2 regions of the Sphingomonas sp. ACRSK genome follow, and region 1 is predicted to be linked to the other one. Evidence: predicted binding sites of a transcription regulator. Region 1 holds the regulator's gene; the other holds the start of a gene.
The links. The regulator LexA, encoded in region 1, represses DNA repair genes until DNA is damaged. The targets are predictions, from matches to a motif close to GTTCCNCNCTTGTTCT.
Positions count from the first base shown of each region.

Region 1 (4,207 bases):
CGTGCCGACTTCGACCCGCCGGCCCATGCGCGCGCCTATCAGGCGGGCGGTGCGGCCTGCCTCTCGGTGCTGACCGACGAGGAGTATTTCCAGGGATCGGACGACTATCTGGTCACCGCGCGCGCGGCCTGCGACCTGCCGGTGCTGCGCAAGGACTTCGTCATCGATCCATGGCAGGCGGCGGAGACGCGCGCACTGGGGGCGGACGCGATCCTGCTGATCGTGGCGGCCCTGGAAGACCGGCAGATGGCGGAGATCGAGGCGGCGGCGCTGGAGCGGGGGCTGGACGTGCTGGTGGAGGTCCATGACTATCCGGAGCTGGAGCGGGCGCTGAAGCTCAAGACGCGGCTGATCGGGGTCAACAACCGCGACCTGCGCGACTTCACCGTGAACTTCGATCGCACCTATGAGCTGGTTGCGCACGCGCCGGAGGGCTGCACCTTCGTGGCCGAAAGCGGGCTGACGGGGCGCGCCGACCTGGACGCGATGGCGGAGCACGGCATCCACTGCTTCCTGATCGGCGAGGCGCTGATGCGGCAGGACGACGTCGAGGCGGCAACCCGCGCCCTGACCCGATGACCGGCCTCACCCACCTCGACGCCGAGGGCCATGCCCGCATGGTGGACGTCGGCGACAAGGCGGTGACGGCGCGGCAGGCGACCGCCACCGGCCGGATCACCATGTCGGACGAGGCGCTGGCAGCGATCCGCGACGGGCTGGTGAAGAAGGGCGACGTGCTTGCGGTGGCGCGGGTCGCCGGGATCATGGCCGCCAAGCGCACCAGCGACCTGGTGCCGCTGTGCCATCCGCTGCCCCTCACCCGCGTGGTGCTGGACCTGACGATCGAGGCGGAGGGCATCGTCGCGACCGCGACCTGCGCGACGGACGGCAAGACCGGGGTTGAGATGGAGGCGCTGACCGCCGTCTCCGTCGCGCTGCTCACCGTCTATGACATGGCCAAGGCGCTCGACCGCGGCATGGTGATTGACGGCGTGCGCCTGCTCGCCAAATCGGGCGGCAAGTCCGGAGACTGGCAGGCGTGAGCCTGCTGCCGCTCGACGAGGCGCAGGCGCGGGTCTTGGGCCTCGCCAAGCCGGTCGCCGTCGAGACGGTGCCGATCCGCGACGCCATCGGCCGCTGGGCAGCCGACGACCTGCCGGCGCTGCGCACCCAGCCCGAGCGGGCGCTGTCGTCGATGGACGGCTACGCGATCCGCTTCGACGACCTGCCCGGACCTTGGGAGGTCATCGGGGAATCCGCGGCCGGGCGGCCGTTCGGCGGCAGCGTTGGCCCGAGCCAGGCGACGCGCATCTTCACGGGGGCCGCGTTGCCCGAGGGCGCCGACACGGTTCTGGTGCAGGAAGAGGCAGCGCGCGAGGGCAGCCGTCTGATGCTGGCGGGCGAAGGGCCGCCGCGGCGCGGCAGCAGCGTGCGTACGGCCGGGCTGGATTTTACCGCAGGCGAGCGGCTGCTGTCGGCAGGTGCGGCGATCACGCCGGCTGCGGCAGCGCTGCTGGCGGTGGGCGGGCACGGCATGGTTCCCGTCCGGCGCTGGGTGCGGGTGGCGATCGCGGCCACGGGCGACGAGCTCGTGCCGCCGGGTTCGCCCCCCGACGCCGGGCTTCCGGAGTCCAACGGCGTGCTGCTGGCGGGCCTGCTCGGGGAGCTGCCCGTCGAACGGATCGACCTGGGCATTCTGCCGGACGACCTCTCCGCACTCACCGCCGCCTTCGCCGGGGTGGATGCCGATGTGCTGGTGACGACGGGGGGCGCCTCCGTCGGCGACCACGATCTGGTGCGGCCGGCGCTGGAGGCGGCAGGCGCGCGGATCGACTTCTGGCGCATCGCGATGCGGCCGGGCAAGCCGATGATGGCGGGCAGGCTCGGCAACGCCGTCGTGCTGGGCCTGCCAGGCAATCCGGTCTCCGCCTTCGTGACGGCAACGCTGTTCCTGCTGCCGCTGGTGCGCATGCTGGCGGGCGCGGCCGATCCGCTGTCGCGGCGGCGCGTGGTGCCGCTCGGCGCGCCGCTGGCCGCGAACGACCGGAGGGCCGATCACCTGCGCGCGGAACTGCGCGACGGGGTTGCCTTCCCCGCCCCCGCGCAGGACAGCTCCATGCTACGCACGCTCGCCCGGGCAGACTGCCTGATCGTGCGTCCTCCCTATGCTGGCGCGGCAAAAGCGGGCGACTCGGTGGAAATCCTGGATATCGGTTGACAGGGGGCGGCTCCGTTTCCTAAAGGTTCCATATCTGTTCCGACGGAGGACCGCATGCTCACGCGCAAGCAGCACGAGCTGATCTGCTTCATCGACGACCGGTTGAAGGAAACCGGCGTGTCCCCCTCGTTCGAGGAGATGAAGGAAGCGCTCGACCTCAAGTCGAAGTCGGGCGTGCATCGCCTGATCAGCGCGCTGGAGGAACGCCAGTTCATCCGTCGTCTGCCGAACCGCGCCCGCGCGCTGGAAGTGCTGCGGATGCCGGACCGGCCCGAGACGGCCAAGAAAGCGCCGGCCAAGACGGCGCCCGCCCGAAGCGCGCCGGTCGCGCCGCCAGCTCCCGCCAACGACGTCATCGAGATCCCGCTGCACGGCCGCATCGCCGCCGGCGTCCCGATCGAGGCGATGGAAGGCCAGCAGATGCTGCCGGTGCCGGCCGCGCTGCTGGGCTCGGGCGAGCATTATGCGCTCGAGGTCGCGGGGGACTCGATGGTCGAGGCGGGCATCCTCGACGGCGACTATGCCTTGGTTCGCCGCACCGACGCGGCGCGCGACGGCGAGATCGTGGTCGCGCTGATCGACGAGAACGAGGCGACGCTGAAGTATTTCCGCCGTGAAGGCGCGATGATCCGCCTCGACCCGGCCAACCGCAGCTATGATCCGCAGCGCTATCGCCCGGACCAGGTGCGGGTGCAGGGGAAGCTTGCAGGACTGCTGCGCCGCTACTGAGGCGGACGCTGGGTGTTCGGTTAGCGAGGCTTGTGCCGAGCGGCCTGTGGGGGACTCGGCTCCAACCTCGCAGCGGTAGTGAATGCCGCTGTGGTTAGAAGGGCGACCTCCGTCGTTGAGGGCGAGAAGCCGGCGCGGTGCGGCGTCAGGGAGACGGGTGGTCCCGGCCGCTCCTTCTGCGCCGCGGCCAGCGATCCGCCACGGGCGCCGTCGTCGGCGGGGTGATCCACGGGTGCTGATCCCCGGGCGCGCGGACCCGGCGCGCCTCGGGCGGATCGAAGCGGATGGCGATGCCGCCCGTTTGCGCGAGCACCGGTCGGTCTAGCCGCAGCCACCGGGGCGTGCAGCCGCGCGGAAGGCGGCGTTCGCTGACGACGATGTCGGCGTCACGGCATGCGGCGATCAGGTCGCGCACCGGAAGCAGGTAGCCGCTGCGGGTGGCGACGACGCGCCAGACGCGATCGCGGGCAGCAACATCGACGACGCAGACGTCGGCGGTGCAGCGGGCGTTAGGCTGCTCGGCGAGCGGGGGCAGCTCGCCCTCGACACCGCCCCCCTCCCCCAAGGTGCCCCGCACATAGTCGCCTGCCCGGTCGCGGAGGATCGCCATGCCTCCCTCGGGCGTGCGAATTGCGAGGTGCCGACCGTCGCTGGTGACGAGCAGGTCCGGCGCGGGCGTCGCGAGCGCCCACAGCGCTCCAACGGCAAACGGTGCCAGCCCCAGCAGCCGCGCGCGCGTGCGCCATAGCGCCAGCCACAGCCCGCCTGCGACCATCAGCCCGAACGCTCCGCCCGGCATCGACGGCAGTGCCGCGACGGAACCCGGGGCGGCCGCAACCGTGCGCGCGAGCCACAGCAGCAGCGACAGGGCGTGCTCGACTACCCACCAGGCCGGCGCGCCGAGGCGGAGGAGATCGAGCAGCAGTGCCAGCGCCTCCGCCGGCATGACGACAAAGGTGGTGAGCGGGATCGCGACGATGTTGGCGAGCGCGCCATAAAGCCCGGCCTTGTGGAAGTGGAACAGGCCGATCGGCATCAGCACCGCCTCCACCGCGACGCCGGTCAGCAGCAGCGATCCGAGGTTCCGCAACAAACGTCGCGGCAGCCCCTCGTCGCACGCCTGGAACCACCGGCGGACTCGCGGGTGCTCGTGGAGGGCGACGATGGCGGTGACGGCGGCGAAGCTCAGTTGGAAGCTAGGGCCGGCGAGCGACTCCGGAAGCAGCAACAGCACCAGGAAAGCCCCGGTCGCGACCAGCC
Region 1 is NZ_JAKRNR010000021.1:29,557-33,763, forward strand. Features, by position in the region: gene trpC (indole-3-glycerol phosphate synthase TrpC) at 1-579, shown strand, start outside; gene moaC (cyclic pyranopterin monophosphate synthase MoaC) at 576-1,043, shown strand; gene MHZ35_RS12555 (molybdopterin molybdotransferase MoeA) at 1,040-2,218, shown strand; gene lexA (transcriptional repressor LexA) at 2,273-2,947, shown strand; gene MHZ35_RS12565 (ComEC/Rec2 family competence protein) at 3,093-4,207, opposite strand, start outside.

Region 2 (4,207 bases), on a different contig from region 1:
GATCGTCGACGAGTTCACCATCGTGATCGCTGATCCGCGCCTGTGGAAAGGCCAGTTCGAGGCAGTGTCGGCGACGGGGATCGATCTCGTTCAGCACGAGGGTGGCCCCGAGCTTCGCCGCGGGCCAGACGAGCAATCCGGTGCCGGCGGAGGGTTCGAGCACGGTGTCGGACGGGCGGAGTTGTGCCGCCACGCTCATAATCCAGGAGATCGGGGCAGGCGTGGAGAATTGCTGGAATGCGAGCTGGTCTTCGGTGCGCACCGTCTGCGTCGGCAGCCGCCGGCCCAGATCGATCAGAGCTTCCAGCGCGGCCGAAGGGATGGAGATGTCCATGCCCGCACCGGCTGACCCCGCCCAGAGCACTTGCGCGAGTTCGAGCGCATCGTAGGCGTGGCGCATCGACCAGCCGCCATCGGCGGCGGAGCGGCCTGTCGTGGAGGCGAGCAGGTCCCGCAGCAGGCGCGCATCGATAACCTCGCCGGCCTGGAGAAAGTGCCGAAGGCGGAGGGCGACGAGGAGAACGGGATCGGCAGGAGCTTCAAGGCGAAGCGCGGCAGCAGTCATGGCAGATACTCCGGCCCGGCCGGCTCCAGCGCCGGCGTCGGGGCACGAAGTGTCCGATCTCCTCTCCTCTATCGGCCGATCGTCATCCTGCCCCGCGCGCGTGCGCGCAGAACATCGTTCCAATCCGCACCGGCCTCGGCCGGGTAGCGGGCTTCGATCCGCCGATCGGCGAAACGCTCGCGCGCCATCGCTTCGGCCTGGTGCCCGGCGGCATCATGGTCGAGGAACAGCACGATCTCGGCGACAGAGGCGGGGAGGGCGATCCGCTTGAAGCGCTCGGCCCCGAGCGTCGCCCAGCAGGGCACGCCAAAGAGCTGAGTGGCGGAGAGGGCGGTCTCGATACCTTCCGCGAGCCCAAGCCGGTCGCTGACGGGATGAAGGCGGACGAGACCGGTGCCGAGTGGCCCCAGCGCGGCACGTGCGGGCTGACGTAAGGAGAGGGTTCTTCCATCCGGGCTGAGGAATGTGCGGTGCACGGCAACGAGCCCGGTCTCGTCAATTACAGCCGCGATCATCGCCGGCAGAAACTGCGTGAGCGGCCGCCGCCCTTGTGGCGTCTGCGGGTGGAAGCGGAGTGCCGCAGTCCCGGCAAGACCGCGTCCCGTCAAGTATCGCGCTGCAAGACTATCACGGAGAGGACGCGCCTCGGACCAGAGCCGCTCCACCGCCGGTCGACGCGTGTCGATCGGCTCGCCTGCGGCAAAGGTTACCCGCGCGCCGCCTGGAAGGCGAAGCGCCGCGATGGCGTCGAGCACATCGCGTGTCTCGCAGCCGGCGAAGCAATGGAACAGCAGTCGTCTGCGCCCCGGGCGGACGCTGAGCGATGGCGTCGTGTCGGCATGCGCCGGACACCGGCACATGCCGCCCCGGGCTGTCCAGTGTCCGCCGAGTGCCTCGACGATGGCGCGGCCAATGTCGGCGCCGCTGGCGAGGTGGGGATCGTGAAAGGTCATAGGAGTCTCGCTGTCTGTGACGCGCCCCGCGCCGCCGCCTCCGCTCCCCTGGGCTTGGCGCTTTCCTACAGCATAATGTTCGCACTATGTTCCAATTCGAGGAAGAGGGAAATGCATGATGCGAGGCGATGATGATCCGAACCTTCTTTCCCGCCACGGCAGCGCTGCTGGCCTGGGCCTCACCCGCGCTTGCGCAGCAAGCCGACGCGGAGCCGAGTTCGATAGAGGCGGACGATGCTCCAGCTGCGGCTTTCGAGCTGATCGAGCACCGGGTCGCGGCAACACCACACGCGTCCTCGGCCGCGGCCGCTGATACCCCGGTCATGACCGTCGCTGCGGCAAGGCACGAGCGGCCTAAGGGACGCGAGCGGTTTCTCGCCTTCATCCGTGCCGCTGAGCTTCGCCACGCGCTGCCGAACGGTTTGCTCGATGCACTGATCGCGGTGGAATCAGCCTACCAGCCTGGCGTGGTCAGTCGCGCCGGGGCCATGGGTTTGGCGCAGCTGATGCCCGCGACGGCGCGGGCGCTGGGTGTCCTCGATCCATTCGACGCGCGCATGAACGTCGATGGTGGGGCTCGCTTCTTGAGAGCAATGCTCGACAAGTTCGGCTCGGTGACACTGGCCTTGGCCGCCTACAATGCCGGGCCGGCGGCGGTCATGCGGGCGCGTGGTATTCCCGCCAATAGCGAGACCCCGACCTACGTGCGCAAGGTCCTGTCAGCTTGGCGTCTGGGGAGCTTCTAAGATGCGCCATATCCTCGAGCGCCCCGGCTCACGCCCCGTTTTGCAGCAGCCAAGCATGGACATGCGCGTGAACGCGCCGACGTGGCCGGCGGCCGGCCCGGAGGTCGAAGACGAAGCGCGGATCGTGGACGACGAGGCGGCCGAACCGCGTGGGGCTAAGACCCATCCGTGTCAGGAAGATTTCGATCCTCGGCAGCAGATCCCCGTCCATGCGTCACGACTCGCTTTACTTCGTTCCTTTTATGTTCCATACCGCGCAACCGGTGCTGTAGGAAATCCCCTATGATGCTCGCCACGATCGAACACCCACGCGAAGCGCTCCAGCGGCTCATCGATGAGCGCAAGGAGGAGTATGCCGCGCTGTCGCGCATGCTTGGCCGCAACCCGGCCTACATTCAGCAGTTCATCAAGCGGGGGACGCCCAAGCGCCTCGACGAGAAGGATCGTCGTCTTCTCGCCAGTTACTTTGGCGTGAAGGAAACGGTCCTCGGTGGCCCCCAGGAATGGGAGAAGCCGACGCTGCAGCAGGTGCCGGTGCTCGACGTCTACGCATCCGCCGGCTACGGCGCCGCCGATTTTGGCGAGGCGCGCCGGACGTCGATCGGCTTTGATCCGCGCTGGCTGCGCGAGCGTACCAAGGGCTCGGCGGACGGTCTGTCGATCATCCAGGTGAAGGGCGACTCAATGGCGCCGACGCTCGCCGATGGCGACGACGTGCTGGTCGATCGCAAGGATGGCGTGAGCCGGTTGCGCGACGGAATCTACGTCCTGCGGCTCGATGACAGCCTGATGGTCAAGCGGCTGGCGCGGCAGCCCTCGGGACGCGGCATCTCGATCAAGAGCGACAACCCCGATTATCCGAGCTGGCAGGACATCAACCCCAGCCGCATCGACATCGTGGGGCGGGTGCTATGGTTCGGCCGGACGCTGAGCTGAGCGACCCCGCCCGATCACAGGTGCAAGCATGAAGCAATTGAGCCTGCACGTCGTCGGCGCGAACCATCCCAATGCGGACGGCGGCAACAGACGGTTTGAGATCCTGCTGTGCGTGCCCGGCGACCCGGTCGACTTGGTCCCTGAGCCTAAGAACCCGGCGGACCCGAACGCGATCGCGGTGTTCAGCAGCCGCAACGTCCAGATCGGCTATCTGACCGCCGATCGTGCTCCCTGGATTGGTGGCATGCTGCGCAACGGCCGCCCGATCGAGGTGATCTTCCAGGCTGCCACGCCAGCTGGCGCCGCCGTTCGCATCGCGTTCGACGGCGATCATCCCGTTCTGCCGCCGCCTCATGCGATTGGTGCCACACCGCCAGATCCGGCCACGGTCGAGCTCTGGCCAGACGAGATCTACCCTGATGGCTGACCCTGCTTCCCTCGCCGTTGAAGGCCAGCACAAGCTGGGGAACGGCGCTCCAACCGACCCGGCGGTACAACCTATCCTCGAGGAGGCGTGGGCGATCGCGATCGATCTCCGCCGGGATCTCGGCTTGTCCGAGGCAATTGGCTGGGCGGACGCCTATCTAGAAGAGGTACGGAAGAAGGAAAGCTCGACCGCCGCTGCGCGCTGGGTTGTCGTGATCAGTGCCCTGGCCGAGTTGGCTCAATCAAGCGTGCATTGATGAAGCTCAGCGGCATGGCTCGGCAGGTTCGGCTAGCTTGGCTAGGCTCGTCAGCATTGGCACGATCAGATCTGAGCTACCGTCCTACTCCGTAGCTCGTTCGGGTATACCCAAGTGCGCCGGGCGGGAGTAGGGAGCAGATGGCAGGCAGCGAGGTGAGGGCAGCGCGGGTGTACCTCCGTGTGAGCACGGACGAGCAGGACCTGACGCGGCAGGAGAGCATCGTGGCCGGCGCGGGGGCGGCCGGCTTCTACATCGCAGCGGTGTACCGGGAGAAGGCGTCGGGTGCGCGGCCCGACCGTCCGGAGCTGCTGCGAATGGTGG
Region 2 is NZ_JAKRNR010000047.1:2,931-7,137, forward strand. Features, by position in the region: gene MHZ35_RS16575 (strawberry notch-like NTP hydrolase domain-containing protein) at 1-565, opposite strand, end outside; gene MHZ35_RS16580 (DUF7146 domain-containing protein) at 634-1,518, opposite strand; gene MHZ35_RS16585 (lytic transglycosylase domain-containing protein) at 1,647-2,264, shown strand; gene MHZ35_RS16590 (S24 family peptidase) at 2,547-3,200, shown strand; gene MHZ35_RS16595 (HIRAN domain-containing protein) at 3,229-3,627, shown strand; gene MHZ35_RS16600 (hypothetical protein) at 3,620-3,883, shown strand; gene MHZ35_RS16605 (recombinase family protein) at 4,024-4,207, shown strand, end outside.
Region 2: MHZ35_RS16590 (S24 family peptidase) is a predicted target of LexA. The motif match lies at 2,498-2,513, and genes of this name have one in related genera.